DNA from 2 places in the Nocardia sp. NPDC005745 genome. Region 1 is predicted to be linked to the other one. Evidence: riboswitches for the same ligand, from Rfam matches in the RefSeq annotation. Region 1 holds a riboswitch; the other holds the start of a gene.
The links. Region 1 has a riboswitch for thiamine pyrophosphate ahead of thiC (phosphomethylpyrimidine synthase ThiC). Riboswitches for the same ligand answer to the same signal wherever they lie in the genome.
Positions count from the first base shown of each region.

Region 1 (15,481 bases):
CCACCCCGCGCAGCTGCCACACCGCCACGACGATGGCCGCCACGGGCAACTCGATGTAGACCCAGTGCAGCACCGCGTAGACCACCGGCCCGAGCGCGTCGACCGCCCGGCCGAGCACCCACGACGGATCGCCCAGCGCGTGGTCGGCCAGGATCACGTACTCGTCGAGCACCGTCGGCCTGCCGATCACGGTGACGTGCAGCCAGACGTCGCCGACCTTGGTGGCCAGTATGAGCAGCGCGCCGAGCGCGGCCGCGTGCAGCGCGTTCCGCCGTTCGGCGCCGGACCAGCGCAGCCACGCGACCAGCGCCAGGCCGGTCAGCACGATCACCGGCCCGTTCCCGATCACGAACGGCTCTCCGGCCAGCAAGCGGGCGCCCGCCCACACCACGTCGACGGCGACCGCGACCCCCACCGCGACCAGTCTGCGGCGGGCCGAGATGCCCACCAGTGCAAGGACCAGCCCCGCCCAGGGCACCGACATGGACTTGGGAGTGCCGATGTAGTCCCGCGCCACGCTCTCGAGCGGGCCGTCGAACCCCTGCCAGACAGCGACGACCTGCAACACGATCAGCAGGACAGGGACCGCGGCCACCGCCGCGGTGACCCGGACCCGAGTCCGCGGTACGGGACGGCGCGATACCGCGCTTCCTGCTTTGGCACCCGGGTCTTCGACTAGCATCCGACCATAGTAAACGGGGGATGAACGCCATCCCCCTGGCCAGCTGAACGACAGCCGACCTATCCGCGCCCGGACGTTACTGTTTCAGCTCCTCGACCAGGGCGTCCACCACCGCGATCAGGTCGCCCTGCGATGCCGCGGCGACGCGGCGCTGCCGTTGATAGGACGCGCCCCGCTTGGGAATCTCGGCGACCATCGCGAGTTCGTCCGCGCAGCCCAGTCGCGCCGCCGTCGGCTCCAGCCGGTTCAGCAGATCGTCCAGGTCGTCGGTGACCAAGCGCTCGTTGCTGTCGGCATCGGTGATGATGATCGCGTCCAGTCCGTACCGGGCGGCCCGCCACTTGTTCTCCTGCACATGCCACGGCGGCAGGGTGGGCAGGGTTTCGCCGTTCTCGACACGCTGGTCCAGGTCGACGATCAGGCAATGGATGAGCGCGGCCAGTGCTGCGAGTTCGGCGCGCGTGGAGATGCCGTCGCAGACCCGCACCTCGATGGTGCCCCACTTGGGCGCCGGGCGGATGTCCCAGTGCATGCCGCCCAGCTGGGTGAACACACCGGTCTTGACCTCGTCGTGCACGAAATGCTCGAACTGGGTCCAGTTCTCGAACTGGAACGGCAGGCCCGCGGTCGGCAGCTGCTGGAACATCAGCGTCCGGTTGCTGGCGTAGCCGGTGTCCGATCCGGACCACATCGGCGAGCCCGCCGACAGCGCGAGCAGATGCGGATACGACAGCAGCAACGAGTTGAGGATCGGAAACACCTTGTCGCGGTGCGAAACTCCGACGTGCACGTGCACGCCCCAGATCATCATCTGGCGACCCCACCACTGTGTGCGCTCGATCAGCTCGTCGTAGTGCTCCGACCGGGTGAGCTGCTGGGCCGACCACTGCGCGAACGGATGGGTGCCCGCGCAGAACAGGTCGACGCCGAGCGGCTCAGCCGCGCGCCGCACCGTGTTCATGGTGCCGGTCAGGTCCTCCACCGCGGCGCCTACGGTCTCGTGCACGCCGGTGACGAACTCGACGGTGTTGCGCAGCAGCTCTTTGGTCACCTGCGGGGTGCCGTCGTGGGCCCGCAGCTCACCGAGTGAATCGAACACCTCGGCGGCGGTATTCGACAGATCCCGGGTCACCTTGTCCACCAAGGCGATCTCCCATTCGACCCCGATCGTTGGCCGAGGCGAACCTTCGAAGGGAACGTGCTCGATTCCTGCCCCGGCCATATACCACCGCGCTACTGGATCACGCCACAGGCGACACGGCCGCCCGCGTCGCCCGTCGCTAGGGTCGTCTCGTCAGGACCCGCGACGCCATCGGCGCGGTTGTAACGATTCGGGATGTTGCCGAAGTTGTCGGCGTCGGCGTGGATGATCAGGGCCTTGCCCTTCACGTCGTCCAGCGTCACCGCGTCGGTGGTGGTGACCAGCTTGGCGACGCCGTCGCCACGCACCTCCAGCGAGGTCAGATCACCGCTGGCCGGATGCGCGTTGGCGCTGCCGACCTGCAGATGACCACCGGCGGAGAGGAAGTCGCCCGCCGGGCCGCCGGTCGGTGCGACGGAGTTCGGCTCGCACTTGCCCGCCTGGTGCACATGCAGGCCGTGGAAGCCGGGGCGCAGCCCGTGGGCCTCGACGGTGACCTGCAGGTGGTTGCCGTCCTTGGCGAAGTTCGCGGTGCCCACCGAGGCGCCGGAGGGGTCTTTCAACTGCACGTTCACCCCCTGCTCCGTGCTCGGCGTGCCGTGCTCGGTGCTCGACTGCCCGGCCGGGGCGGCGGACCCGGTCCACACCGGCGGGGTGGTTCCCTGGACGTCACTCGACTCCTGGCTGTTCGAGCAGGCGGCGAGGCCGAACACCGCGACCGCGAGCACCGGGGTCACAGTCCGCCAAGACGGGCGGCGAGTTGTGGACGGGGCCATCGGGGAACTCCTTTACGAGTACCGAGTTTACGAGTAAAGCTGGGTGGACACGTTCGTTACCGGACAAGATGATGCCACGCCGCCATGCCGTGTCCCCGACAGGGCGGCGCGCCCTCACCTCACGTTCGCCGGTCCGAGCGTGCGAACAGCGGCCACACGGGTCAGTTACCCGTGACGATCACCGTTACACCCGGTCCGGTGTCCCCGATTCCGTCCGACTTCGGCGCCACCGACGCGCCGAGCTCGTCCGCGACGGCCTGCGCCGCCTCCTTGTCGCCGGGCGAAGTGCCGTAGTACACAGTGGTTTTCGAGATACTCGCGCCGGGGTAGTTGCCCGTTTCCGCGATCGTCCACCCGCTCGCCGAGAGCTGGCCCGCCGTCTTGGCGGCGAGTCCGGGCACCATGCTGTTGTTCAGCACGCGCACCGGGACCGAACGGGCCGCCGCGGAGGTGGTCGCCGCGGCGGTCGTGGTCGGCGTGACCGTCGCCACCGCGGTGGACGAGGACGCGACCGAGGTCGCCGCCTTGGGCGTGGTCGTGCTCGCCCGGATCTGGGGCGCGGCCGTCGCGCTCGAGGTGGGCGATTCGCTGGTTCCCGAGGCGTCGCTGTCGGCGTCGGAACTCGACAACGACATCGCGCCCAGACCGGCGAAGACGATGGCCAACGCGATCAGCACCATCGCAAGGGCGCGCAACGGTGGCCCACCGGAGGTGGGATTCGGGTAGCTCACCCTCGCGAGCCTAGTCGCACGAGGCGGGTCAGGGTCCGCATCGCCGGGTCAGACCTGGAATCCCAGCCGCCGCGCCGCACGCGCCTTCTGCCTGCTCGCGCGCAGCCTGCGCAGCCGCTTCACCAGCATCGGGTCGGCGGCCAGCGACTCCGGCCGGTCCACCACCGCGTTGAGCACTTGGTAGTAGCGGGTCGGCGACATGGCGAACAGCTCGCGGATCGCCTCCTCCTTGGCCCCCGCGTACTTCCACCACTGCCGCTCGAAAGCCAGGATGTCGAGTTCGCGACGGCTCAACCCGGAGCCGTCCGCCTGGTCGGCCGGAGCCTGCCCTGTCGTGACATCTTCGCTCGCGGAAGGGCCGTCCTGGCTCTCGGAAAGATTCCGTGCCGCTGCGCCGTCCATCTCGCTCCCTCGCCGAGTGACCACCAGACGAAAATGGTGCTTGTACGTCGCGGAACATTCAACCACGCAGCCCGGGAATCGCCCTGGCCACGACGCGGCGTGTTCCCTACCTGCCGGTAGCCGCGGTACCCGAAGCGCTGTGACGTGGCACCCACGGCAATAATTGGCCCATGGCAATCCTCCCGATCGTGATCGTCGGCGACCCGGTTCTGCACAACCCGACCGAACGGGTCACCCGATCGCCGGAGGAATTGGCTCCGCTCATCGCGGACATGTACGAGACGCTCGACGCGGCGCACGGCGTCGGTCTCGCGGCCAACCAGGTCGGCGTTCCGCTGCGCCTGTTCGTCTACGACTGCCCCGACCTGGGCGCGGACGGCGCCGCGACCCGGCGCCGCGGCGTGGTGGTCAACCCGGTACTGGAGACCTCGCAGATCCCGGAGTCCATGCCCGACCCGGACGACGACGAGGAGGGCTGTTTGTCGGTACCCGGCGAGCAGTTCCCCACCGGCCGCGCCGAATGGGCGAAGGTGACCGGCACCGACGAGCACGGCGAGCCGGTCGAGGTGGAGGGCAAGGGTTTCTTCGCCCGCATGCTCCAGCACGAGGTCGGGCATCTGGACGGGTTCCTCTACGTGGATGTGCTGATCGGCCGCAACGCACGGGCCGCCAAGAAGGCGATCAAACGCAACGGCTGGGGCACACCGGGTTTGAGCTGGCTGCCCGGCACCGACCCCGACCCGTTCGGGCATGACGACTGACCCCGCCGCCGGCCTGCCCGATATTCCGCTCGGCCGCCGCGTGGTGCTGCGCTATCGGTTGCCCGCGGGTTATCCCCAACCGTTGACCGACGTGATCGGCGAACTCGTCGCGCTGGATCCGCCGACCGTGCGCGGCGCCGACGGCACGGTCGTATCGGTGGCGCCGGAGCGCGTGGTGGCGCTGAAAGCGCTCGGACCAAGGCCGATTCGCACCAAGGAGATCCGCGCGCTGGAGGCCGCGGCCGCCTACGCCTGGCCGGGCGTGGAACACGCGTGGATCGACGGCTGGCTGGCGCGTGCGGGTCGCGGGTACACCGGCCGCGCGAACTCCGCTGTGCCGCTGGGCAGTTCCGAGGCGCCCGCCACCGTGTCCGCGGAGACGCTGCACCGGATCGGCGAGTGGTACACCGCGCACGGCCTGCCCTTGCAACTCGCGCTGCCCGATCGGCTGGCCCCCGTGCCGCCCGGCTGGCACAGCTGGCGAGAAACGCTCATTCTCGCCATCGACATCGACAATTTCGTGCTGCCCCAGGGTCCTTCGATGGTGCGGATCGCCGCCGCCCCTGACGCCGACTGGCTGGAGATGCACCGTTACGGCGGCGAAGTTCACACCGGGCAGGCGATTCCTCCACCGGATCCCGAGGTGCTGACCGCGGTCCTCGACGGCGAACTCGGCTTCGCCTCGCTCGGCCTGCCGCGCCCCATCGCGATCGGCCGCGGCGCGCTCACCACCGCCCCGGACGGACGCCGCTGGGTCGGCCTCACCTGTGTGGCCGTCGCCGCCGCGCACCGCAGGCACGGGCTCGGCTCGCTGGTCTGCGCCGAGCTGGTTCGCTGGGGCCACGACCGCGGCGCGACACACGCCTACCTCCAGGTGGAGGCCACCAACGAGGCGGCCCGCGCGATGTACCGCGAACTGGGCTTCGTCGAACACCACGCCTACCGCTACGCCGCGCCGGAGCCACTCGCCGGGTCCGGCGGCCTGCGGTAGAACAGACCTGTCACCCGCGCGAAGGAAGGCCGCCGTGCGTCTCGCCACCTGGAATGTCAACTCGATCCGCTCCCGGCTCGACCGTGTCGCGGACTGGCTCGACCGCCAAGACATCGACGTGCTCGCCCTTCAGGAGACCAAGTGCCGGGACGACCAGTTCCCGTTCGAGCGCTTCGACGAACTGGGCTACGAAGTGGCCCACCTGGGCATCAACCAGTGGAACGGAGTGGCGATCGCCTCCCGGGTCGGCCTCGCCGACGTCGAATTCGCCTTCCCCGAGCAACCTGGTTTCGACAAGGACGCGGGCGAGTCGCTGATCAGCACGCCGGTCGTCGAGTCCCGCGCGATCGGTGCCACCTGCGGTGGCGTGCGGGTGTGGAGCCTGTACGTACCCAACGGCCGCACCTTGGCCGACCCGCACTACGCCTACAAGCTGGAATGGCTTGGCGCCCTGCGGGACAACGGCGCGCGCTGGCTGGCCGAGGACCCGCAGGCCAAGATCGCGCTGGTGGGCGACTGGAACATCGCGCCGACCGACGACGATGTCTGGTCCGTGGAGTACTTCGCCGACAAGACGCACACGTCGAAACCGGAACGCGATGCCTTCCAGGCCGTCGTCGACGCCGGGTACGCGGACGTCATGCGTCCGTTCGCACCGGGGCCGGGCGTCTACACCTACTGGGACTACACCCAGCTGCGCTTCCCGCGCAAGGAAGGGATGCGCATCGATTTCATCCTCGCCTCCCCCGCGCTCGCCGCCACCGTGACGGACGCGATGGTCGATCGCGAGGCACGAAAGGGCAAGGGGGCCAGCGATCACGCTCCGGTGATCGCCGATTTCGCCGACGGACCCGGGCCCTCGTGACCCGCCCGGCGCAGCCGCCCTTCCCGCGCCGCAGTGGAAACCGGGCAACCGGCGCCCGGCTGGGCGGGGTGAACAGCGACTCGGCCATGGGGCAACGGCAACGGGCGCAGCACCTCGGCCCGGAGCGCCGCCGCCCGCAGGTGCTCGACACCGCGCTGGCCATCGCCGTCGACAACGGCATCGCCGCGGTCACCATGGCCGCGATCGCGGAGCGGATGAAGGTGACCCGGCCGGTGGTCTACGCCTGCTTCGCCGATCGGGTCGAGCTGATCGAGGCGCTGATCCAACGCGAGGAGGGCTACCTGGTCAGCGGCGTGCTGGAGGTGGTGACGCCGCGCGACGTGGACGCGGACGAGACCGTGTTCGTCGAGGGGTTCCGCGCGCTGCTGACGAAGGCCGCGAGCCGCCCCGATGCCTGGCGGCTGGTCTACGGCAACCCCGACCCCGCCGTGGCGAAGTCGTTCGGCCGCGGCCGCAAGCTGGTCATCGAGCGCTGCGCCAAACTGCTGCGACCGACGCTGCGCGCGTGGGGCACCGCCGACGCCGAGCGCAAGCTGCCCGTGCTGGTGGAGCAGTGGGTCTCCGCGGGCGAGGGGGCGGTGCGCGCGCTGCTCGCGGACCAGGAGGGCTGGACACCGGCGGATCTCGGCGCGTTCGTCGGGGCCGCGGTCTACCGCGCCCTGCGAAACGCCTGATAGGCGACGCGGCCGCACTACGATGGTGATCAACTATCCGACCACCGGTTGGCGGAGGAACGGTCATGGCGTTCTATCGGCAAGTGGGTGCGGTACCGCCGAAGCGGCACACCCAGCATCGGGATGAGCAGGGCCGGCTCTACTACGAGGAGCTGATGGGCGAGGAGGGCTTCTCCGGCGACTCCTCGCTGCTCTATCACCGCGGCCTGCCGCCCGCGCTGGTCGATTCGACGGTCTGGGAGTTGCCCGATCAGCGGACCACGCCGAATCATCCACTGCGCCATCGTCATCTGCGGCTGCACAACCTGTTTCCCGGCGACACCCCGTCGGAGACCGATCCGGTCACCGGGCGGCGGTTGCTGCTCGGCAACGCCGACGTGCGCATCTCCTACGTCGTCGCCAAGGGCGGATCGCCGTTGTACCGCAACGCTATCGGCGACGAACTGGTGTACGTGGAGTCCGGCGCGGCGGTGGTCGAGACCGTGTTCGGCGCGCTGCACGCGCGGCAGGGCGATCAAGTGCTCATTCCGCGAGCCACCACGCATCGCTGGCGGCCCACCGGCCCGGAACCGCTGCGAGCGTATGTGATCGAGGCTGCCGGCCATATCACTCCGCCGAAGCGCTATCTGTCGAAGTTCGGTCAGCTGCTCGAGCACGCCCCGTACTGCGAGCGCGACCTGCACGGACCGGCCGAGACGATCACCGCGACCGGCACCGAGGTGGAGGTGCTGGTCAAACACCGGGCCGGCGGGCAGGTCGTCGGCACCCGGATGGTCTACGCCACCCACCCGTTCGACGTGGTCGGCTGGGACGGCTGCCTGTATCCGTTCACGTTCAGTATCGCCGACTTCGAGCCGATCACCGGGCGCATCCATCAGCCGCCGCCCGTCCATCAGGCATTCGAGGGCGGCAACTTCGTCATCTGCAATTTCGTGCCGCGCAAGGTGGACTACCACCCGCTGTCGATCCCCGTGCCGTACTACCATTCCAACGTCGATTCCGACGAGGTCATGTTCTATTGCGGCGGCAACTACGAGGCGCGCAAGGGTTCCGGGATCACCCAGGGCTCGGTGTCGGTGCACCCCGGCGGTTACGCCCACGGTCCGCAACCCGGCGCCTACGAGAACAGCATCGGCATCGAGTACTTCGACGAGCTGGCCGTCATGGTGGACACCTTCCGTCCGCTGGAACTCGGTGAAGGCGCCCTGGCCTGCGAGGACCCGACCTACGCGTGGACCTGGTCCGGGCGGGGCCCCGCGTGAGGACGAGGGTCGAGGTATCCCCGGAGTCTTTGTTCGGTCCGGACAACCTGCCGTACGGGGTGTTCGCACCGAGGGGAAGAAGCCACCGGGTGGGTGTGCGGCTCGGCGAACACGTCGTCGATGTGCTCGCGCTCCTGGATGATCCGGTGTTCGCCGAACCGAGCCTGAACGCCTTCCTGGCGCAGGGGCCCGGACGCTGGCGCGCGGTCCGCGACCGGATTCGCGAGGCGGTCGAAGGCGAGCTGGACAGCGCCGCGGTCCATCCCCTGTCCGACGTGGAACTACGGCTGCCCGTACGGATCGGCGACTACGTGGACTTCTACGCGAGCATTGATCACGCGACGAATCTCGGCCGCCTGTTCCGGCCGGACGGCGACCCGCTGCTGCCGAACTGGCGCCACCTGCCGGTGGGCTATCACGGGCGGGCGGGGACCGTGGTGGTGTCCGGCACCGAGGTGGCGCGGCCGTGCGGGCAGCGCCGATCCGAATCCGGTGCGCCGGAGTTCGGCCCCTCCCGGCGGCTGGACATCGAGGCCGAACTCGGCTTCGTGATCGGTGTCGGCTCGCGGCTCGGCGTGCCGGTCGGCATCGACGAATTCGCCGACCGGGTCTTCGGCGTCGCGCTGGTCAACGATTGGTCCGCGCGCGATATCCAGGCCTGGGAGTATCAACCACTCGGACCTTTCCTCGGTAAGTCGTTCGCGACCTCGCTCGCACCGTGGATCACGCCGCTGGCCGCACTGGAGTCCGCGCGCATACCGCTGCCCGAGCAGTCGCCCGCGCCGCTGCCCTACCTGCGGGGTAACGAGGCGTGGGGCCTGGACATCGATCTCACCGTGGCGTGGAACGGGCAACCGGTCGCGCACCCGCCCTATGCCCGGATGTACTGGTCACCGGCGCAGATGCTCGCTCATCTCACCGCGAACGGAGCTGCTACCCGCCCCGGTGATCTGTACGCGTCGGGCACCATCTCCGGCCCCGAACCGGACCAGCGCGGGTCGTTCATCGAGTTGTCCTGGGGTGGGAGTCAACCGATTCCGGTGAACGACGGGCAACGCACCTTTCTCGAAGACGGCGACGAAGTGACGATCACGGCATCTGCTCCCGGTCCTCAAACGTCTCGCATCGGATTGGGCGAGGTCACCGGCCGCATCCGCCCCGCGCATCCGCGCTGAACCCCGAGCAATCTTCCAGCGCTTGAGCTCGCCCCCTTCCGGGTACGCCGCGCTACGGTTGCATCCGCCAGACAAGGAGCGAGGTCATGACCGATCGCCCGGACGTAGCGCACCGCAGGCCCGACGGCGTCGACGACACCACGGTCGCCGCCACCGGCAAACTGTCGGAGGCGCTGGAGATCATCGAACGCGCCCGCGGTCACCTGTACTCCTTCCACCAGCTGACCGGCGGCGCCGACCTGGCGCTCGACGAGGCCGTGGAGCTGTTCCGCGAGGCGGGCCATGCCCGCATCGCCGACCGGATATCCACCGAATTGATCGGTCGCAACGTGCTGGCCGGACGCTGGACGTTCCAGATCATCGAAGAATACGACGACGGCTACTACGCCCTGTTCCGCGAAATCGACCGGGCCGCCCGAGACGAATTGCTCGACGGTCGCCGCCACCTCTACGAAGCCGAGATGAAAGAAGCCCGCCGCACCCGCGGCGCGCCCGGCCATTCGGCCAAACCGGAAGAGTTGTGATCTCGACCGGGAATCCCGGGCATGCCGCCTGGCCGGGCGCCCTCGCCGTCGGCGCCACACCGACCGAACACGCATGCTCCCAGGTCGATTGCACCGCCTGTTCGTCGCGCGGAGTCCGCCGCCACACCTTCCTGAGCGCCTGGCCGGACTCCCGGGTATTCAGCAGCGCCTCATCCCGGCACGCGACTTCCAGCCGCGCCTCGGCACGTCGTCACCGATGTCCACTGCCTGTGAGTTCGCTCGATCGCGGCGAATCGCCGGGCACGCGGCCGGGCGGTCCGGGTATGGTCGGGCGGGAAAATTTCACAACCAACGGGGGCTCGCACCAGCGGGCTGAGAGGACGGCTAGCCGAGAGGCGTCAGGGCCGTCGACCGTATGAACCTGACCGGGTAATGCCGGCGTAGGGAGGAAAAGATGGCACCCGCCGCTGCGTCCGACGGCGCAACCGCACCAGTCGACAGCGTCACCACCGGCCCCATCGAGGGCAGCGTCAAGCACTATCTCGAAGTCGAAGACCTGCGCATACCCGTGCGCCGGATCAATCTGACCAATGGCGAGCACTTCGATGTCTACGACACGTCTGGGCCGTACACCGACGAGACGGCGACGATCGATCTCGAAGGCGGTCTACCGAAGCTGCGCGACACCTGGCCCAGATCAGAGGGGGCGGGCCCGCGCACCCAGCTCGCCTGGGCCCGCGAGGGCATCGTCACGCCCGAGATGCGCTTCATCGCCGCGCGTGAAGGCGTCGCGCCGGAGCTGGTGCGCGAAGAGGTCGCCGCGGGCCGCGCGGTGATCCCGGCCAACCATAAGCATCCGGAACTCGAGCCGACCATCATCGGCAAGAAATTCCTGGTCAAGATCAACGCGAACATCGGGAACTCGGCCGTCTCCTCCTCGATCGCCGAGGAGGTGGAGAAGATGGTGTGGGCGACCCGCTGGGGCGCGGACACCATCATGGACCTGTCCACCGGCAAGAACATCCACGAGACGCGCGAGTGGATCCTGCGCAACTCCCCCGTCCCGGTCGGCACCGTGCCGATCTACCAGGCGCTGGAGAAGGTGAACGGCGACCCGACCGCGCTCACCTGGGAGATTTACCGCGACACCGTGATCGAGCAGTGCGAGCAGGGCGTGGACTACATGACCGTGCACGCGGGCGTGCTGCTGCGCTACATCCCGCTGACCGCCAAGCGGGTGACCGGCATCGTCTCGCGCGGCGGGTCGATCATGGCGGCTTGGTGCCTGGCGCATCACCAGGAATCGTTCCTGTACACGCACTTCGAGGAACTCTGCGAGATCCTCGCGCGCTACGACGTCACCTTCTCCCTCGGCGACGGCCTGCGGCCCGGCTCCATCGCCGACGCCAACGACGAGGCGCAATTCGCCGAACTGCGCACCCTGGGCGAACTGACCAAGATCGCGAAATCCCATGGCGTACAGGTGATGATCGAGGGTCCCGGTCACGTGCCGATGCACAAGATCGTGGAGAACGTCCGGCTCGAGGAGGAGTGGTGCGAGGAGGCGCCGTTCTACACACTCGGCCCGCTCGCCACCGACATCGCACCGGCCTACGACCACATCACCTCGGCCATCGGCGCGGCCATCATCGCGCAGGCGGGCACCGCCATGCTCTGCTACGTCACGCCGAAGGAACACCTGGGCCTGCCCAACCGCGACGACGTGAAAGTCGGCGTGATCACCTACAAGATCGCCGCGCACGCCGCCGACCTGGCCAAGGGACACCCGCACGCCCAGCAGCGGGACGACGAACTGTCCAAGGCCCGCTTCGAATTCCGCTGGCGTGACCAGTTCGCCCTGTCGCTCGACCCGGACACGGCGCGCGAGTACCACGACGAAACGCTGCCCGCCGAACCCGCCAAGACCGCGCACTTCTGCTCGATGTGCGGCCCGAAGTTCTGCTCGATGCGGATCTCGGCGGACGTGCGCGAATACGCCGAGCGCCACGGCCTGAACGAGGTCGAGGCGCTGGAAGCGGGCATGGCGGAGAAGTCCGCCGAGTTCGCGGGCAAAGGCAACGCCGTCTACCTGCCCGTCGTCTCGTAACGACCACCCGCCGCTCGCCGCATACCTACGATGCGGCGGGCGGCGGGACGCCGGGTTCGAATGGAACTCTCGGCGACAACCGGTTGAAAGTGCAATCGGTGTACACGTAATGCGTTGCTGTAGCTGATATTCCAGTCTTCTAGGAACTGCGAATTCGCGCATTCCGGGGGGTCAGGGTGCGACGCTTGGCGACGATCCGGCCGAGCAGGTCTTTGGCGGATCGCTGTTCGATCAGCCACATGGCTTTTCCGATCAGGACCGCTCGGCGATCAGTAGGACTGGAGTTCGATCAGTGTGCCCTCCGGGTCACGCAGGTGGGCGGTGCGCAGCCCGGGGCCCCACTGCGGCCGATCGGCTGGACCTGCGACAACCGTGGCGCCGTGCTCGGCACACAGTGTCGCACCCGCGTCGACATCGCGGACCCGGCAGACGAACATGACCGCGTCCTGCGACGGCGCGGCTCGCTCCGGCAGCGCCGATGTCGCGACGACCTCCGCCATCGCGGAGCGATCGAAGAGCACAAGCGCACCTTGATCCCCGACGTCCCAGTTCGCGTAGGGACCCGCAGCGGTTCCCTTGATCAGGGTCGCCCCGATCAGCTCGGGCAGCACGGCCGCGTAGAACTCGAAGCACTCGGCGAATCGGGTGACCAGAAGTCTCGGATGAAGTGCGTCCACGGCGTCTCCAACTAGTTGGTGCCGACCTATTGTAGGTCCACACCTACAATAGATCCATGGACTCCGGACGCGCACTGCCGCCGAGCCTGCTCGGCCTCGACATCTACCTTCTGTCCCGGGTGGGCAAGACCGCGCGCGGCCGATTCGCCGACCGGCTCGCCGCTCGCGGCCTGCGGCTGTGGCACATGGCCATCCTCGCGGCGCTCGCCGATTTCGGCCCGCACGCCCAACGGGATCTGGCCGAGCGCCTGACCATCCACCCCAGCGACGTCGCCAAGATCGTCGACGAACTGGAAGCCGCCGGTCGGGTGGAACGCACGCGCGACGACCGCGACCGTCGCCGGATCACCGTGCGCGTCACCCGCACCGGCCGCGCAGCATTGCGTTCCCTCGATCGCGAGGCCGGTCGGGTCGGCGACGAAATCCTCGCCCCATTGGACACGGCCGAGCGCGATCAACTGCATGCGATGCTGGAACGCGTCTTCACGCATGCGCATCCGGAGTCCGCTATCGAGTGATTTCGGCGACGACCGTTGCGTGAAGATCTCCGGCGGCATCGGGCGAGGGCGACTACCTCGCTCTGGTCGCTCGTACGAGTCGGACGAATGGTCACCGTCGCGCCATGACCGCGCCGATATGCGAGATCAGAGCACCGTCTGCTCGATCAGGCGGCGGGCCGCGCGATCGGTGCGCTCGACCTCGCCGGTGATCATCCGGTCCTGCAAAATCCCTCGCAAGCCCGACACAAGCAGGGTCGCGACGACTTCGGGGTCGTCAATGGACGGAAGGTTGCGCAGCCCGTCCGCCAGCGCCGACACGAACGCGGCGATGGCGGAGATGGCGTAGTCGGCATACGGACTCCGTGGTGCACAGGCTGCGCCGAGGACTTGCAGCATCACCCGGACGCTCGTTCGGCCCTCACCCGAGGTGTTCGCGGTCCAGAAGTCCCACAGCCGGTCGCGGAGTTCGGACGGGTCACCGATGTCGGCGAAGAGGGCTGCGAGGTCAGGGCGCTGCGTCGCCAGCGCTTGGACCAGCAGCTCCTCCTTGGTCGTGAAGTAGTAGATCAGCATCCGCGAACTGGTGCCGAGTTCGGCGGCCAGTGGGCGCAGCGACAGGTCCGCGAGGCCGTGGTCGGCGATGTACCGCACCACGGCGGCGAGCAGTTCGGCGCGTTTGGCGTGGTCTAGGGGGCGGGCCATGGGTTGACCGTAGCGATTGGTACAGGTATTCATGACATCGTGACTGTAACAATCGCTTCAGAAACTCGGGATTCGGTGGTGGTCACCGGGTACGCGGCGACCACGTCGCTGGCCGACGATATGGACACGACCTGGTCCGAACTGCTGGCGGGGCACAGCGGAATCGGCGCGCTCGAGGACGATTTCGTAGCCGAGTACGACCTTCCGGTCCGCATCGGCGGCAAGCTGAAGTCACAGCCCGGCGCCGAGCTCACCCGGGTCGAACAGCGCAGGCATTCCTACGTCGAGCAAATGGCGCTGGTGCTCGGCCGCCGGGTGTGGCGTTCCGCCGGCGCCCCCGAGGTGGACGGTGACCGATTGGCGGTGGCCATCGGCACCGGGCTCGGGGGCGGCGACGCGCTGATCTCGGCGGTCGACGCGATGCGCGCGGGCGGCTATCGCAAGGTGTCGCCGATGTCGGTGCCGATGGTGATGCCGAACGGTCCCGCCGCCACCGTCGGGCTCGAGATCGGAGCGAGGGCAGGTGTTTTCGCTCCGGTGTCGGCCTGCTCCTCGGGTTCGGAGGCGATCGCGCACGCGTGGCGGCTGATCACCACCGGCGAGGCGGACGTGGTGGTGGCGGGCGGCGTCGAAGGGCATATCGACGCCGTGCCCATCGCGAGTTTCGCCATGATGCGCGCCATGAGCACCCGCAACGACGACCCGGAACGCGCGTCACGCCCGTTCGACCGCGACCGCGACGGATTCGTCTTCGGCGAGGCGGGCGCGCTGCTGGTGCTCGAGTCCGAGCGGCACGCTCGCGCGCGCAGGGCCGCCGTGCACGGGCGGGTGCTCGGCGCGGGCATCACCTCCGACGCCTATCACATCGTCGCGTCCGAGCCGGAGGGCATCGGCGCGGCTCGCGCGATGCGCAAGGCCATCGAGACCGCAGGACTGCGGGCTTCGGATATCCAGCATGTGAACGCGCACGCCACGTCGACCTCCATCGGCGACGCCTCGGAGGCCAACGCGATCGCGTCCGTGGTGCCCGATGCCTCGGTCTACGCGCCAAAATCCGCGCTCGGGCATTCCATCGGGGCGGTCGGCGCGTTGGAGTCGCTGGTCACCATGCTCACCCTGCGGGATCAGGTCGTCCCGCCCACCTTGAACCTCGACAATCTCGACCCAGCGATCGACCTGGACATCGTCGCGGGCGCGCCGCGCACCCAGCGCATCGATTTCGCGCTGAACAATTCGTTCGGCTTCGGGGGGCACAACGTCGCGCTGGCGTTCGGCCGGGTCTGACCTCGAGTTCCGTTCCGGAGCGGGCTACCGTCGTTGTACAACCGACCGATCGGCCCGAAGGACGGACAGCGACGTGAGCGAGCACCGGCGAAGGAACCGAGGAGCGTGCGCGCGGGCGTGCGCGACGGAATCGAGCGCAGGCGGGGCGCTGTGAGCGACGCCTTCTACCTTCCCGACCCCGACCGGCCGGATCGCTTTCTGTCCACCGAGCTGACCCGCGGCCCCTGGTCGCCGGATGCCCAGCA
Region 1 covers NZ_JBEXYF010000013.1:52,827-68,307, forward strand. Annotated here, with positions in the region: gene ABZ420_RS15745 (DUF5933 domain-containing protein) at 1-682, opposite strand, end outside; gene ABZ420_RS15750 (glutamate--cysteine ligase) at 759-1,904, opposite strand; gene ABZ420_RS15755 (superoxide dismutase family protein) at 1,916-2,599, opposite strand; gene ABZ420_RS15760 (LytR C-terminal domain-containing protein) at 2,761-3,330, opposite strand; gene ABZ420_RS15765 (DUF3263 domain-containing protein) at 3,379-3,732, opposite strand; gene ABZ420_RS15770 (peptide deformylase) at 3,903-4,493, shown strand; gene ABZ420_RS15775 (GNAT family N-acetyltransferase) at 4,483-5,484, shown strand; gene ABZ420_RS15780 (exodeoxyribonuclease III) at 5,519-6,349, shown strand; gene ABZ420_RS15785 (TetR/AcrR family transcriptional regulator) at 6,436-7,044, shown strand; gene ABZ420_RS15790 (homogentisate 1,2-dioxygenase) at 7,110-8,306, shown strand; gene fahA (fumarylacetoacetase) at 8,303-9,481, shown strand; gene ABZ420_RS15800 (hypothetical protein) at 9,568-10,005, shown strand; TPP riboswitch at 10,308-10,430, shown strand; gene thiC (phosphomethylpyrimidine synthase ThiC) at 10,421-12,073, shown strand; gene ABZ420_RS15810 (VOC family protein) at 12,343-12,750, opposite strand; gene ABZ420_RS15815 (MarR family winged helix-turn-helix transcriptional regulator) at 12,807-13,268, shown strand; gene ABZ420_RS15820 (TetR/AcrR family transcriptional regulator) at 13,395-13,952, opposite strand; gene ABZ420_RS15825 (KasA/KasB family beta-ketoacyl-ACP synthase) at 13,992-15,236, shown strand; gene ABZ420_RS15830 (thioesterase family protein) at 15,354-15,481, shown strand, end outside.

Region 2 (15,481 bases), on a different contig from region 1:
GTGTCGCCGCTGTTGATCAGGTCGCCGAACGCGGCCGACATCCCGCTGTCGGCCGCCTTGACCCACTGGTCGGCAATCGTCACGGCATCGGCTGATGCGACGGTGCCGGTCTTGTCGGCCGACGAGCACGCGGTCAGCAGAAGCGGCACCGCCGCGGCGGCGATCGTGCCCCGCAGGAGGCGAGCGATGCGTGGTGCAGTGAAGGTATCGACAAACATGAGAACTCCGGAGTTTCGCGCGATGTGGTGTGGTGCGCCGACGAGGCGTGCGGCGTCGACCGATCCGCCGGTGGGCCTGCCGGTCGGGTCACCGGGTGCTGTCGGCCGGCGCAGCGGACTCGTGGAGACATCAGCGGACCGGCCGAGGCGGGGGTTCCCCCGAACGCCGCAAACACTAGGGGACTCGCCGAAATAGGCTGCTGCTCACCGAATCTCGTGGCGAACCGTTGTGCCGTGCTACGAACTGCCATGGCATTCGCTGATTCGGACAGGTTTCGAGCCGCGTGGACGATGTCGATCCGATTCGCGTCGCGGGGCGGTGAGCCCGCGATACTCGCCGGCGCGAGGAAGGGTCAGGCCCGCAGTGGTGGACCGCGCAGACCGGAGCCCGAACCGAGCAGCAGGCGCCGTGGATGAGGCAGCGCCCGGCCGAAGGCGAACGAGCCGAGCCGGACCGGTGCGCTGGGCCCGTCGGCGAGCACGCGCACCGCGCGTCGCACGTCGGAAACCGCTCGCAGCACGCCTTGTTCGGCGGCGCGGATGAGCAGCGCGCCGAGCGGAACGGCCGCCAGATGCGTCAAGAGCATCGCCGACGTGGTGCCCGCCTGGTGGTGATGGCCGGCCGACAGGGTGGATGCGACGTGTGCGACGGCTTGCCCCACCGCCAGCGTCGCCATGATCTCGCCCGGTCCACGCCGGTGCGGCCGCGTACCGGCCAGCACGCCCACCGCCGCGCACGCGGCGATCAGCAGGGCGATCGGCGCGGCGCCGGGAGACAGCGCGCCGCCGCCGAGCGCGTGCGCCGCGATGCTCACCGCCCCGGCCGCGGATCCGACGAACGCGCCGCGCATCCGCGCCGCTACTATCGCCGGATTATCCACCGGCTCATACTACTTCCTGTCGTAGCGGTGACCGGCACCGGATCGAGTTGGAGCCCTGCCATCGGGTCTGCCGCGAGTCCGCGCTGTTCGGACCGAATCGGCGTGGGGCGCAACATCTCCGCAGCGCAACAGCGACGGCGGCCCGTTCAGACCGTGAGGGCCGCGTGGACGATGTTGTGGTCGGATACCCCGCCGACGTCGTCGACCGCCGCCGTCGTGACGGTCGCGCCGTGCACCACCACGTGGTCGATGTACTGCGACTTCGGGCCCGAATCGCGCGGGCGGGTGGGAATCGCGTCTGCGGCGTGTTCGGCGACGACGAAGGCGTCACCCAACCCGGCGGCGACGGCGGCGCGGTCGATGTTGAAGTCACCAAGCAGCACCGCGGCGTTCTGCGATGCGTCGGTGGCGAGTTCGGCCAGGCGGGTGAGTTGGTCGGTGCGGCGCCGGTCACCGGTCACGTGGGTGGCGATCACGGTCAGGCCGCCCGCGTCGACGACGAGAGCGCCTTTACCTCGGTCCTGGGCAAAGGATTCGGCGGTGACTTCACGGCTCGGCTCGGCGGTGAGCACGACCAGATATTCGCCGCCGTCGAGCAGGGAGCTCGGGACGCGCCGCGGGGTCGGCAGCCGCTGATACCGCATCGCATGGATCGTCCGGCCCGGCAGCGCCATTCGCAGGCCGGCCAACTGATCACCGCTGACCTCCTGTAACGCGATGATTCGTTCGGTGCGTTCGGCCACCCGCGCGGTCACCGCGGCGATCCGCGCCCCCTCGTCCGGCCATCGGGTAGCGACGTCCTCGTACCAGTTCTCGGCGTGCACGCGATGCAGAACGTTCCAAGTGGCCACCGTGATCACCTTCGCGATGGTATGCGACCCGGGCGGAACGGGTTACGGCGCGGGCTGCGCCGCCCTCGGCGCGCTCAGCCCGCGCCCTGGATGTCGATGCCCTGCTGGAGCGAGGCCACCGCGCGATCGAGGACGCGGTGCAGGGCCGGAATCGAATGGTCCGCACCCATCATCCAGTGATCGAGTCCGACGCCGAAGGCCGCGAAACAGGCCGCGGCCGTGAGTTGCGGGCGCAGATCGCCGGCGGGGAGCCCGGCGCGGGCGGCGAAGTTCAGTGCCATCGCGCGCTGGCGTCCGAGGGCGCCGATGAAGTTCTCCCGGCGCAATTCCGGGTTGCCGACCAGCAGCTGCCTGGCCCGGCGCGCCGTGTCCGCTTGTCGGTGGCGTGCCGGGGCGTCCTGCTCGTCGAGCAAGAAGTCGCGCAATGCCGCGCGCAGCGCGGTCAGCACCGATTCGCTCACCGGGCGCCGGTCGACGGCGGCGAGCAACTGCGCCATCAGGTCTTCCTCGTGGCTGAAGACCACCGCGAGCTTCGAGGGGAAATGGCGGTGGAAGGTGCGCCGCGAGACCTGCGCGGCGTCGGCGATCTGCTGCACGGTGGTCTGTTCGAACCCGTGTAGTTCGAACAGCCGCAGCGCCGCTTCGACCAACTCCCGGCGCACTCGCGTCTTCTCGCGTTCGCGTGGACCGTTCACGCCCGTCATGCCCGCAGCTCTCTTCGCGATGTCCCGACGTTGATGTCTCAAAGTGACACTTTAGCCGATTGCCGGGCTACAGTGTCTCATCGAGACACCAAGCCGACGATCGAGAGGTGACGCCCATGTCGGTGCGACGTGCGGGAATTACCGTGGCCATGGCGGCGCTGCTGTGCGCGGGGGCGCAGATGGGTCCGGCGGTGGCCGATCCCGCGGGGCCGGGGGCGGCGCCGGGCACGGTCGCCACCGATGAGGTGATGCCCGAACCGCTCTGGATCGAGGGCGCGGGCTCGGCCCATCGCCTGACGTACTGGACCCGGACTTCCGACGACCAGCCCGCGCTGTCCAGCGGCGCCGTCTTCGTGCCCGCGGGCACGCCGCCGAGCGGGGGCTGGCCGGTGTTGTCCTGGGAACACGGAACGGTCGGCCTCGCCGACGAATGCGCGCCTTCCACCGCGGGTCGCAGCAAACGCGACCTGGACTACCTGGCGACCTGGATGCGCCAGGGTTACGCCGTCGTGGCGACCGACTACATCGGTCTGGGCACCCCGGGACCGCACGCGTACCTGGACGGACGTGCCGAGGCGCACGCGGCGATCGACATGGTGCGTGCGGCTCGCGCGGCCGACGATTCGCTGTCGTCGAAATGGGTGGCGATCGGGCAGTCGCAAGGCGGGGGCGCCGCGGTGTTCACCGCGTCACTGGCCACGGAATACGCACCCGACCTCGACTATCGCGGCGCCGTGGCGACCGGCCCTGCCTCCAATATCGTCGAGGCCGCTTCGCTCCTCGGACCCGGTGTGCCCGCGATCGGCAACGCGCACCTCACCGCCTATATCGCGTATGTGATGAACGGATTGAAGGCGGCGCGACCAGGCTTCGATCTGGACAGCTATCTCAGCCCGGTCGGCAAGCAATTGGCGACCGCAGCGGAGTCGCTGTGCTTCCAGCCGCTCGCCGATCGCGCGCAGGGAATCTCGGTCGACCAGTTGTTCTCCCGCCCGCTCGCCGACGGCGATTTCGTCGCCACGGCCCGCCCGGTCATGGACGTCCCGCTGACGGGATACGACCGGCCGCTGTTCATCGGGCAGGGCACCAACGACACCGACGTCCCCGCGCCGTTGACCGCGAAACTGGTCATCGATCTGGAATCGCACGGTGTCCGGCCCGACGTCCACGTGTACGCGGGGAAGGATCACAGCGCCACGATGGCCGCTTCGTTGCCGCACAGCATTCCGTTCGTCGCGCGCCTGTTCGCCTGAGTCGGCGCGCTCAGGCGCGCGCGGCCGCGGGCTCGAGTTCTGCGGTGTCCCGCGTCGGCTCGGTGGGCTTGCGGACCGGAATGGCCAGCGCGACCAGTGCGGCGAGCACGGAGACGCCGCACCCGATCAGCAGCCCGGTGCGGAAACCGGCCTCGGTGGGGATGGTGTGTCCACCGAGCCCGGTGCTCATCTGCGCGAGGACGACTCCGACGACCGCCGCGGACACCGTGGTCCCGATCGAGCGCATCAAGGTGTTGAAGCTGTTGGCCGACGCGGTTTCCGACAGCGGGACCGCGCCCATGATGAGCGCGGGCATGGAGCCGTAGGCGAGGCCGACGCCACCGCTGCACACGCACGTCACGACGAGCAGACCCCAGGTCGATCCCAGCAGCAGGACCGATGAGCCGTACCCGAGGGCGATGACGATGCTGCCCACGATGAGCGTCACCTTCGGGCCGCGCGCGGCCGAAAGCCGGGCGCCCAGCGGGGAAACCGCCATCATCACCAGACCGGCGGGGGCCATCCACAATCCCATCGCCAGCATGGACTGCCCGAGGCCGTAACCGGTGACCACCGGCAGTTGCAGCAGCTGCGGGATGATCAGCGACTGCGCGTACATGGCGAACCCGACCACGATCGAGGCCGCGTTGGTCAGCAGTACCTGCTTGCGCGCGGTCACTCGCAGATCCACCAGCGGGTCGGCGGTTCGCAGTTCCCACCAGCCCCAGACCGCCAGGACCAGGAGCGCGGTCGCGAACAGGCCGAGGGTGGTTCCGCTCGTCCAGCCCCAGTCGGCGCCCTTGGACACCGCGAGCAACAGGCACACCAGCGCGGTGCCGAGGCCGAGCGCGCCGAGCACGTCGAAGCCGCCGCCTCCGCGTGCCGGGATGGCGGGCACCAGCAGCCAGATCAGCGTGGCCACGCCGGCGCTGAGCACGGCCGAGCCCCAGAACAGCACGCGCCAACTGGCGTTCTCGGCGACCGCGGCGGCGATCGGAAGGCCCAGCGCGCCACCGATCCCCATCGAGGCGCTCATCACCGCGATGGACGTGCCGAGCCGTTCGGTGGGCAGGAGGTCCCGCAACGCGCTGATGCCCAGCGGCACGACGCCCATGCCGATGCCCTGCAGGCCGCGTCCGGCGATCATCGGCACGACCGAGCTCGCCAGCGCGCAGACCAGCGAACCGCCGATGAGCGGAACCGTGCACGCCAGCAGCATGCGCCGCTTGCCGTAGAGATCGCCGAGGCGGCCGGTGATGGGCGTGGCCACCGCACCGGCGAGCAGTGTCGCCGTGATGACCCAGGAGGCGTTGGACGGCGTGGTGCCCAGGAGCCGGGGGAGGTCCCCGATCAGGGGCACCACCAAGGTCTGCATCAGGGCGGCGACGATGCCCGCCGCCGCGAGTACACCGACTATGCCCTCGGACCGGACTTCCGATGGTGCTGCCACGCGGATCTCCCTCTCTATTCGATCTGTGTGTACAGTACATATGGATTGCATTATGCACAAGAGTTGCACTATGCAATTGCGCTGGTCCGCGCAGGTGGGTGTGGTATACGTGCGGAGATGAGCCCGTAGCGGCGGATATCGGCAGGAGCGTTGTGTGGACAAGCCCGTATCTTCGGTGGAGTTCGAAACCATGCTGTTGGGGCGGCACAGCCTCAGCGCCAAGGCCCGCCGGGGTAGCGGCCACCTCGACCGCAGCGCCTACACGGTGCTGAACAGGCTGCGAGTGCAGGGCCCGATGTCCGTGGGCGAACTCAGCGACGCCTTCGGTCTGGACACCTCCACGCTGCACCGCCAGACGACCGCCATGCGCGAAGCCGGTCTCGTCGAACGCATTCCGGATCCGGACGGCGGCATGGCGCGCAAGTTCCGCCTCACCGCCGAGGGCGGGCGCCAGCTCGATGCCGAACGCGCCTACAACGTCCGCGCTCTCGAGCGCGTGCTGTCGGACTGGACCGCCGAGGACGTCGCCGCGTTCGCCGGATTCCTGAAGCGGTTCAACACCGACATCGAACGCATCGACAAGCGTCCGTGGCCCCGGCCGTGAACGAGTGCCGCACCGCCCGCCCATGCACACGCAATCTCCACAAATGACGCCGGTTCTCTCCACAACCGGTGGTTAGGGTTCGGTGCATGGAACACAGCGCACCGGCGCACACCGTACGGCGGATCCTGGTCGTGGACGACGAGATGACCATCGCCGAATCCGTCGCGGCGCGCCTGCGGGCGGAGGGGTTCACCGTCGAGCTGGCACACGACGGCCCCTCGGCTGTCGCCGCCGCCGAGGCCGTCGACCCGGACCTGGTGGTGCTCGACGTCATGCTGCCGGGATTCGACGGGCTGGAGGTGTGCCGTCGCATTCAGGCGCGCCGCGCGGTGCCCGTGCTCATGCTGACCGCGCGCGCCGACGAAACCGACCAGCTAGTCGGCTTGGGTGTCGGCGCGGACGATTATCTGACGAAGCCGTTTTCGCTGCGCGTGCTCGCCGCCCGGGTACACGCGCTGCTGCGCCGGATGGACCGGGCGGCCGACCGCGACGGCGCGACGATCCTGGTCGGAGACCTCCGCATCGATGTCGACCAGCGCCGGGTCTGGCGCGCGGAGGTGGAGGCGTTGCTCACGCCGCTGGAATTCGATCTGCTCGCCCGGCTCGCCCGGCGTCCGCGCATGGTGCTCGCGCGGGAGCGACTGCTCGAAGACGTTTGGGACTGGTCCGACGCGGCGGGCACCCGCGCGGTCGACAGCCACATCAAGGCGTTGCGCCGCAAACTCGGCGCCGACCTGATCCGTACCGTGCGCGGCGTCGGATACGCCCTGGAAGCCCGATGAGCGCCGGTCCCGAGAACGCGCCGCGGGTGCGGAAGACGATGTCCGGCACTCTTTCCGGCGAGTGGCGCAGGCTCGGCGACAGCGTGGCCGAGCTGCTGCCGCGGCCGTTGGACCCGGTGAAGTCGATCAAGCTGAAGCTCGCGATCCTCATGCTGTGCTCCGGCGGTGTGGCGTTCGGATTCTTCCGATTCAAGATCGGGTGGCTGCCGCCGCGCACCACGCTCACCGCGGTGGTGATCGCGTTGATCACCTCGCAGTTCCTCGCCCACGGCATCACCAGGCCGCTGCGGGAGATGACCGCGGCGGCGAAGCGGATGGCTCACGGCGACTACACCTTGCGGGTGCGGGCGAGTTCGCGCGACGAAGTCGGGCAACTCGCCGAGGCGTTCAACCAGATGGCCGCCGACCTGGCGGCTGCCGACCGGCAACGCCGCGATCTGATCGCGAACGTCTCGCACGAATTGCGCACCCCGATCACGGCGTTGCACGCGGTGCTGGAGAACCTGGTGGACGGCGTCTCCCAACCCGACCCGGCGACCCTGCGCACCGCGCTGGCCCAGACCGAACGGCTGACGCTGCTCGTCTCGGAACTGCTCGACCTCTCCAGCATCGAAGCGGGCGCCTTCCCGCTCGATCGTGAGGATCTGCCGATCGCGCCGCTGCTGGCCGACGTCGTCGCCGAAGCGGAGGTCATGACCGCCGCGCTCGGACGCGGCGTGCGCTTCCGCACCGAGGTGCTGCCCGGCGCCGCCCGCGTGTACGCCGACCGTGCCCGCCTGCATCAGGTGCTGCTCAACCTGCTCGACAACGCCGCCAGGCACGGGCCCGCGGGCGGGGAAGTCCGCCTGGCCGTGCGCGCATCGCAGGGCGAGACCGTGATCGACGTCGAGGACGACGGCCCCGGCATTCCGCTCGCCGAACGCGCCCAGGTGTTCGACCGGTTCACCAGAGGCGGCCGCACCGCGGGCGGAGGCACCGGACTGGGCCTGGCCATCTCCCGGTGGGTGGTCGACCTGCACGGCGGCACCATCGCCGTCGCCGATCCCGGCTCCCGCATCCGGGTGGTTCTGCCCGGACGCTGATCTGCCACACCACCCGACCCGGACCGCAGGCGCGGACCCGGGGTGATTCCGCACGCCCATCGAAGGAACGAACCATGCCTCCAGAACCCGAATCAGCGTCGGCTCCCGACCCGGTGTCAACTGAATCCGCGCCATCGGCAACCGATTCCAGCGCAGTCCCCGCCACGCCGGCATCGGTGTGGGCTCCGCCGGGGCACTCAGGGGTCGCGGTGGCCGAGGCGCGCGCGGAGAAGGCCGGTCCGCCGGTGGCCTGGCCGACGCTTCCCCCGCGTCCGTCGAAGTGGCGAGGGGTCGCTTGCCCTCCCGGGGTGGCGCTCGCCGCGCTCGTCTCCGGATCGGCTGCCGCGGTTCTGATCCACTGGGACCGGCCCGGCATCGGGTGGCTCCTCGCGGCCGGTGTCGCCGCGACGGCAGTGTTCCTCGTCGACCGCAATGCCCGCGGGCGAGCGGCGAGTACGACGAGCGATGGTGCGGTCGAGGCGACGTCCGGACGACAGACGGCCCGCACCGGTTCTGCTCGGTTCAACGCGGGGCGGCTGTGGTGGGCGGCGCTCGCCCTCGCCCTGCTCGCGGTAGGCGCCGTCCGCGCCGCGGGCTGGTTGTTCGCGTTGTGCGTGGTCGCGGCATGCGTCGCCGGTTCGCTGGCGGTCGTCGCACGCCGCTCGGCGAACGGCATCCTCTACGACGCGTTCGCCGTCTGGCTCGCGGCGGCTGCCGCCGTGCCGTGGGCCTACGCCGGTACCGCCCGCGTGCGTAGCGGGAACGCGCCGCGTGCGCGGCGACTCGGGCTGTCGGCAGCGGTGACCGTCGCGCTGCTCACGGTGTTCGTTCCGCTGCTCGGCAGCGCCGACGCCATGTTCGCGGCGTTGCTCGAGACCGTGACGCCGGACGTGGACATGCCGTCGGTGGCGCGCTGGATCGCACTGTTCGCGGTGGCCGGTCTCGGCACGCTCGGCGCACTGTTCCTGCTGGCGGGCCCACCGCCGCCCGCCACAGCGGCGGTGGCCGGGCGAACGTTGCGCCGATCGGAATGGGCGCTGCCGGTCGGTGCGCTCGCGGTCCTGTTCGCGGCGTTCGTCGCGACCCAGTTCGTGGTGCTCTTCGGTGGCGACGACTACGTCCAGGAGACGTCGGGCCTGACCTACGCCGAATACGCGCGCACCGGTTTCTGGCAACTGTCGGCCGTGACCGTGCTGACCCTCGCGGTGCTGATGGTCGTGCTGCGCTGGGCGGCCCAGGACACTGCCGCCGACCGGTGGTGGCTGCGGGGGCTGCTGGTGGCGGTGAGTGTGCTCGCGCTGGTGATCGTCGCCTCGGCGCTCGGCCGGATGTGGACCTACCAGCAGGCCTACGGGTTCACGGTGCTGCGCCTGCTGGTGGAAGTCTGCGAACTGTGGCTCGGCCTGGTCTACGTCTTGGTGTCGGCCGCGGTTCTGCGGCTGCGCCGGGCGTGGTTGCCGCGCGCCGTGGTGGGCACCGCGATGGCGACGCTGCTGGCGCTGGCCGTCCTGGACCCGGAGCGGTTGATCGCCGAGAAGAACATCGATCGCTGGCAGCGGGGCAAGACGCTGGACACCGAATACCTGGTGACTCTCTCGCCGGACATCCTGCCCGCGACCGATCGGCTCCCCGAGCCGCTGCGCACGCAGGTGCGAACCCGGCTGCGCGCGGACCTCGACGGAGACGCCTGGCAGAGCTGGAATCTGTCCCGGGCGAGAGCACGGTGAGCTCCCGTGCAATACACTTGTATTATCGCTGATCGTGGGTTATAACTGGCCTGAGTGGGCACTGTTGTCGCTGGTGGGGATCGACCCTCGCGAAGTGCTGCAGGTGCTCATGGGCGCCCGCCGATGGCCTCGGTGGGCGCGTGGCCGGAACGAACTCGCGGTCCTGACGGTGTGGGGCCGAACCGAGACGGGCCGGCCGCTCATCGTCGCTGTCCGCCGCACCGAAGGCTGGCAGTGGGACATCCTGGGCGCGGTCGAGATGACCGAAGCCCAGGTGGCCGAACTCGAGCGTTGGGAGCACGCCGATGACTGACTATCCGACGAACCCCGAGGACGTCCGGGACTTCCTGTCCGGTCTGGAATACAGCGACGCGCCCGTCGACCCGGCCGAGCTGCCCCCGCCGCTGCGCGCCGAGGACACGGTCACCGTCACCACGTCGCTGCGCATCCCGCTGGATCTACACCAGCGCGTCAAGAAGGCCGCCGAGCAGCGCAACGTGACCATGTCCGCACTCATTCGCGACTGGATCGAACTGGAGCTGGCCGCCCTGGAGAACGATCAGCCCATTTCGCGCGCCGACGCCCTGCGGGCACTGGCTGCCCTGCATCCGCTGCGGCAGTCGGCTTGACCTGCCGCCGCGACGGCGTCACCGGTCGTCGCGGGTGAGGATCGAGTCGAGCCGGGCGGCGAACTCGTCGGGTGCGCTGCGGTAGCCGACGTGATCGCCCGCGAACTCGACGAGATCCAGCCCGAGTTCCTTCGCGAGCGCGGCGTTCGGGAGCGCCGGGAAGGTGCCTCGCGATTCGCGCCCGACCCCGAGCACCAGGCGGTCCGCCGACGCGCGCAACGCCGCGAGATCCGGGGTGTATCGGGGGTACTGCCTCAGCTCGTGCTCCATCCAGAACACCAGGTTCCGCTGGATCCTCCGCACCATCTCGACGGCTTGCGGCGGCAGCTGCTCACCCGGCGGAGGCGGCGCGATCCGCAGACCGACGCCCTTCGCGAACGCCGCCATGGCCGCGGACGTGCCCTCGGTCCTGCTCTGTTCGTGGATGCCGTCCAGGAAGGTCAGCCACTTCTCGGCATCGGGCAGCAGCGTGGCCAGCGGTGGTTCGTGCGCGACGAGCGTGCGCACCAGTTCCGGCCGGACGCGCAGCAATTCGAGTGCCACGATCGCACCCGAGCTGCTGCCGAGCACGTGGGCGGGCTGGTCGGTCAGGTGCGTGAGCAGCGCCGCGGCGTCCAGGCCGTCGGTGGCCACGCGATCGTCCGGCGGTCCGTCGAGGGGGCTGCGGGTGAAACCGCGCCGGTCGTAGGAGACCACGCGGTAGCGGTCGGCGAGACGTTCGGCGATGCCGTCGAAAGTCCCGGCGTCGCCGTTGCCGCCGGGGATCAGCAACAACAGCGGTCCGGCGCCGCGGACCTCGTAGTAGAGGGTGGCGCCGGGGACGGCGAGAGTGTGCTGGGACGGTACGTCCATCGGAAATGCTCCTGGAAGAAGGGACAGTTGCCGCAGTGCCTCCCGGATGACCGGCGTCTCCACCGTAGCGAAAATTGCATGGCACGCAAGATTGCGTGATCGGAAAGGTTTGTGTCAGAGCAGATCAGGGGCATCGGCATGCCGAAACAACTGTGGCGGTGGGTAACCAGCCCGGCGATATCAGGTCGGCTCGGCCTCGTGATCCCGTCCAGCGCCCGGCGCACCGCGTCTGCCGGGTCGGCCGCGACCACCGTGGCAGCCACCGGTCGCCCGTTCGCCTCGCGAATCTCCCAACCGCCCAGGGAGACCACCGGAATCCCGCCGCGCCGCCGCGCGAGCGCGACCTCCGACAGCGTGCCCCACGAGCCGCCGATGACGATCACCGCGTCCGCCGACTCGACGAGGATCGCGTTGCGCGCCTCACCCATGTTCGTGAACAGCACCGCCGACAACGCGGGACACACCGCGGCGCGATCGGTGTCCGGACGCACGCCGATCACCAGCCCGCCGGCCTCGGCGGTGCCGGCGGCGACCGCGGCCATCACGCCGGTACCGCCACCGCACAGCACGGTCACCCCCGCGCGCGCCAAGAGCGCGCCGACCGCGCGGGCCCACTCCGCTTCCTGCTGCGTGCACTCTCTCGGCCCGCAGACCGCGACCTGCCGCACCGGCCTCACCCCGCGGGCCGGACGACCGGTTCCAGGCGCTCGCGCAACGCTATCGCGTCGCGGGGCGCCCGCACCTTCGCGTCGTTGTCGAAATAGGTGTAGACGTCGCACGATCCCGCCCACGAACGGATCTTCTCCGCCCACATGTCCAAGCCCTCGTCGGTGTATCCGCTGACGTAGAGTTCGTCGTGCCCGTGCAACCGGATGTAGACGAAGTCGGCGGTGACCTCTTCGAGCAGCGGATACTTGCCCGCGGCGTCGGCGACGACGAGGGCCACGTTGTGACGGGTCAGCAGATCGGTGAACGCCGGGGTCATGAAGCTGTCGTGCCGGATCTCCAGGGCATGCCGCACCGGCCGGTCGGCATCGGTGCTGGTGTGCGCGGGGTCGACGCGGTGATCGTGGCGCCGCGCGATCTCGGCGGCCTGCTCGGTGCCGCGGGGGAGCCGGGACAGGAAGTCGTCCAGCACGTCGGCGTCGAAGCGGAAGGTCGGGGGCAGCTGCCAGAGGATCGGGCCCAGTTTGGGCCCGAGCGCCAGCGGGCCGGACGCGAGGAAGTTCGCCAGCAGTTCGTCACCGTCGCGCAGCCGCTTCATGTGTGTGATGAAGCGGCTGCCCTTCACCGCGAACAGGAAGTCGTCCGGAGTCTGCTCCGCCCACCTCTGGTAACTGGACGGGCGCTGCAACGAATAGAACGAGCCGTTGATCTCGACGCTGTCGAGTCGCTCCGACAGATAGGCCAATTCGCGCTTGTGCGCGAGGCCCCGAGGGTAGAACGTTCCGCGCCACGGCGGGTAGACCCAGCCCGACGTACCGATCCTGATCCGGCCCATCCCTCCATGGTGGCAAATTCACTACGCCGATGTGGTCTTCGCCGTCACCTTGCCGACCAGCCAGGCCACCGCCAGCGCCGCCAGGAACGACAGCAGCGATGCGCTCATCCACGCCTGCCCGATGAAGTGCACAGCCTGCCGGACGCCGTCCCAGAATCGCGTCCACGCACCGGCGTCACCCGGGTTGACCAGTTGATATACGGCGAACCCGGTCAGCCAGGCGGCCACCATGCCCCAGCGCGCTGGCGCGTCCGATGCGGTGTTCCACTCGCGGCGGGCACGCAAGAAGAAGTCGGCGACGAGCACGCCGAGCAGCGGCACGAACACCGAGCCGATCAGCCCGAGGAAGCCGAAGTAGTTCGCCATGTTCAACCGCAGAGCCAGAATCGTGATCAGGGCACCGAGGCCGATCGAGAGCACCCGGCGATCGACGCGCGGTGCCAGATTCTGGATCGAGACGGCGGTGGAATAGACATTGGCGAAGGACTGATCCGCCTCTCGCAGCACGAAAACGAAGAAGAACAGGGCACCGAGGCTCACCTGCAGGAAAGGCGCGTACGGTCCGCCTTCGCCGGTCGCGAGCGCCAGCGCGAACAGGCCGAGGACGTAGGCGATGATCTGGGTGAGCGCGTAGGCCCCGCCTGCCGCGCCGAACGCCGAGCGACCGGAGCGTGCGTGCCGGGTGTAGTCGGCGGCGACCGGCACCCATGAGATGGAGACGGCCAAGGCGGCATCGGTGGCAACCCAGAAGAGGTTCCAGTCGACGCCGAACGGCCCACCCCCGCTCGGGCCCGGGTTCGCCCGCAGATCGGGCAGACCGGCGCGCAAGAACTGCGCGTAGAACCAGACAAGGGCGATCACGACGCCGGCGGTGACGAATCTGCGCAGCAACCGTACCGAGCCGAGCGGCCAGATCGTGAGTACCGTCGTCAGTACGCCCGCGGCCACCACGTAGAGCCAGTGCGGGCCGCCGCCGAACAGTTCCTCGGCCGCGTCACCGATGACAATCAGCTCGAACGTTCCCCAGCCGATCAACTGAGCGATGTTGAGCGCGGTGGGCAGATAGCTGAGCCTGGCGCCGAACAGCCCGCGCAGCAGGACCATCGCGGGTTGTCCCGTGCGCGCACCCGTCAGTGCCGCGGCGCCGAGCATCGCCGCGCCGATCAGGGTGCCCAGGACGGTCGCCAGGATTCCGGCCGCGATCGAGAGCTGCGCGGCCCCCTCGGCGTTCGGCGCGAGCACCGTGTACGCCCCGGAGAAGGCGAAGAGGCTGACGCCGAGATTGGCCCAGAACGCACTCTGGTCCCAGAACGAGAGCACTTTCGGTGCGGGCTGATCGAGGGTCAGGGGGGCTTCGTGCGCGTTCGCGCGGGTCGATGACGACATGACGGAAACGCTCTCCCTACGCCGGCATTACCCAGACAGGTTCATGCGGTCGGCGACGCGTGCGGTTCGCCCTCTCAGCCCGGCCGTACCCGAGCTCCCGCGGTGGGGTGATTCCGGCGAATAGTACACCCGCGCCATTTTCCGTGCCGGGGGAGAAGAGTCGGGGCGGACGTTCATCCGGCCGCCCGGCGTTTCAGCCCATGAGGAACGAGGCGGCGAACCAGGCCAGCACGACCAGCACCGCACCGACGAGCGCGCCGGGGAACAACGCCCGCCCCTGCCGGGCCGCCATACCCGAGAGCAGCACCCCCACGGCGAATCCCACGATCCCGCCCCCGACCATGATCCACACGCCCGCGCTGGTGTCGACCCGGCACTCGGGCTTGGACGCGCAGATGCCCCCCGCCATCAGGAACCACGGCGCGAGGATGGTCGACATCGCGGCCAGCGTCGCGGGCAGGAACCACAACAGTGCGCTGACGACGAGATCCGCCGGGCGGGGCGGTGCGACCACGTGGGTCTCGGGCTCACGCGTCGGATAGCCGGAGGGGGTCGTGCCTTGGGACACCTGATTCAGGTAACCGTGCATCGTGTCTCGCTATCGCTTGTCGGTGGAATCGACCGGGCCGATGGAAGTTATACACCAGCCGTCCGCGCGTGGAAGTGCTTGTGCTCCCGGCGATGCGAGCACGCGGCAGGCGCCTCGCAGCGCACCCGACCGCTCGATCGGCCCGACCGCCTTCAGCGAATGTTCAGCATCACCAACGGGTTCGGGAGCGCGGACGAAGCCGCGCGCGGCTGCTTGACCGTGGCCGGTGTGGGGGCGGATGCCGCGCGGACGAGTGATCGCATCGCCGCAGGCAGGCCGCCCCTACCGATGCCCGGACCCTACCTACGGGACCATCCTGTGTGTCGAGCCGCTGCGCCGTCGAGAAGACGCGGCCCAGCGGTGCGCCGCATGGACCGAACGACGGCGTCGCGAGGATCCGCGCCGAGTTCGCTCACCCCGCGCTCGCCGAAAACGCTTCTACTGTGGGAGTCACGCGTTTGACCACGCCCCGAGATCTCGACCGGATCATCAACGAATCCGGCGCCCACCACGGTTCGCCCATCGACCACCGGATCGAGCGGATACCGCTGTATTCGCCGGATTTCGCGACCGATCCACATCGCGCCTACCGGGACATGCGGGCCCGCTACGGGTCGATGGCGCCGGTCGAGCTGGCCCCCGGCGTGCCCGCGACGTTGGTGCTCAGCTACCACACCGCCGTGCGAATCATGCACGACCCGCAGCACTTTCCCGCCGACCCGCGCGCCTGGCAGGCGAACGTCCCCGCCGACTGCCCGGTGCTGCCGGTCCTGGAGTGGCGCCCCAACGCCATGCGCAGCGTGGGCGAGGCGCACGCGCGCTACCGGCAGGTCAACACCGCGAGCATCAACGCCGTCGACCTGCACGCCTTGCACGAAACGGTGGAGCGGATCGCGGCCGGGCTGATCGACGCCTTCGGCACGGCGGGCAGCGCCGATCTGGTGTCCCAGTACGCCCTTCCGCTGGCCTTCG
Region 2 covers NZ_JBEXYF010000035.1:28,200-43,680, reverse strand. Annotated here, with positions in the region: gene ABZ420_RS28890 (copper chaperone PCu(A)C) at 1-218, opposite strand, end outside; gene ABZ420_RS28885 (hypothetical protein) at 572-1,069, opposite strand; gene ABZ420_RS28880 (endonuclease/exonuclease/phosphatase family protein) at 1,246-1,959, opposite strand; gene ABZ420_RS28875 (TetR family transcriptional regulator) at 2,025-2,654, opposite strand; gene ABZ420_RS28870 (lipase family protein) at 2,771-3,907, shown strand; gene ABZ420_RS28865 (MFS transporter) at 3,918-5,357, opposite strand; gene ABZ420_RS28860 (MarR family transcriptional regulator) at 5,512-5,961, shown strand; gene ABZ420_RS28855 (response regulator transcription factor) at 6,048-6,743, shown strand; gene ABZ420_RS28850 (ATP-binding protein) at 6,782-7,825, shown strand; gene ABZ420_RS28845 (DUF4173 domain-containing protein) at 8,035-9,552, shown strand; gene ABZ420_RS28840 (hypothetical protein) at 9,587-9,865, shown strand; gene ABZ420_RS28835 (CopG family transcriptional regulator) at 9,858-10,181, shown strand; gene ABZ420_RS28830 (alpha/beta hydrolase) at 10,200-11,033, opposite strand; gene ABZ420_RS28825 (LOG family protein) at 10,946-11,701, opposite strand; gene ABZ420_RS28820 (DUF72 domain-containing protein) at 11,707-12,534, opposite strand; gene ABZ420_RS28815 (cytosine permease) at 12,556-13,920, opposite strand; TPP riboswitch at 13,917-14,031, opposite strand; gene ABZ420_RS28810 (hypothetical protein) at 14,114-14,509, opposite strand; gene ABZ420_RS28805 (cytochrome P450) at 14,968-15,481, shown strand, end outside.
Region 2: another riboswitch for thiamine pyrophosphate. It lies ahead of ABZ420_RS28815 (cytosine permease); the one in region 1 lies ahead of thiC (phosphomethylpyrimidine synthase ThiC).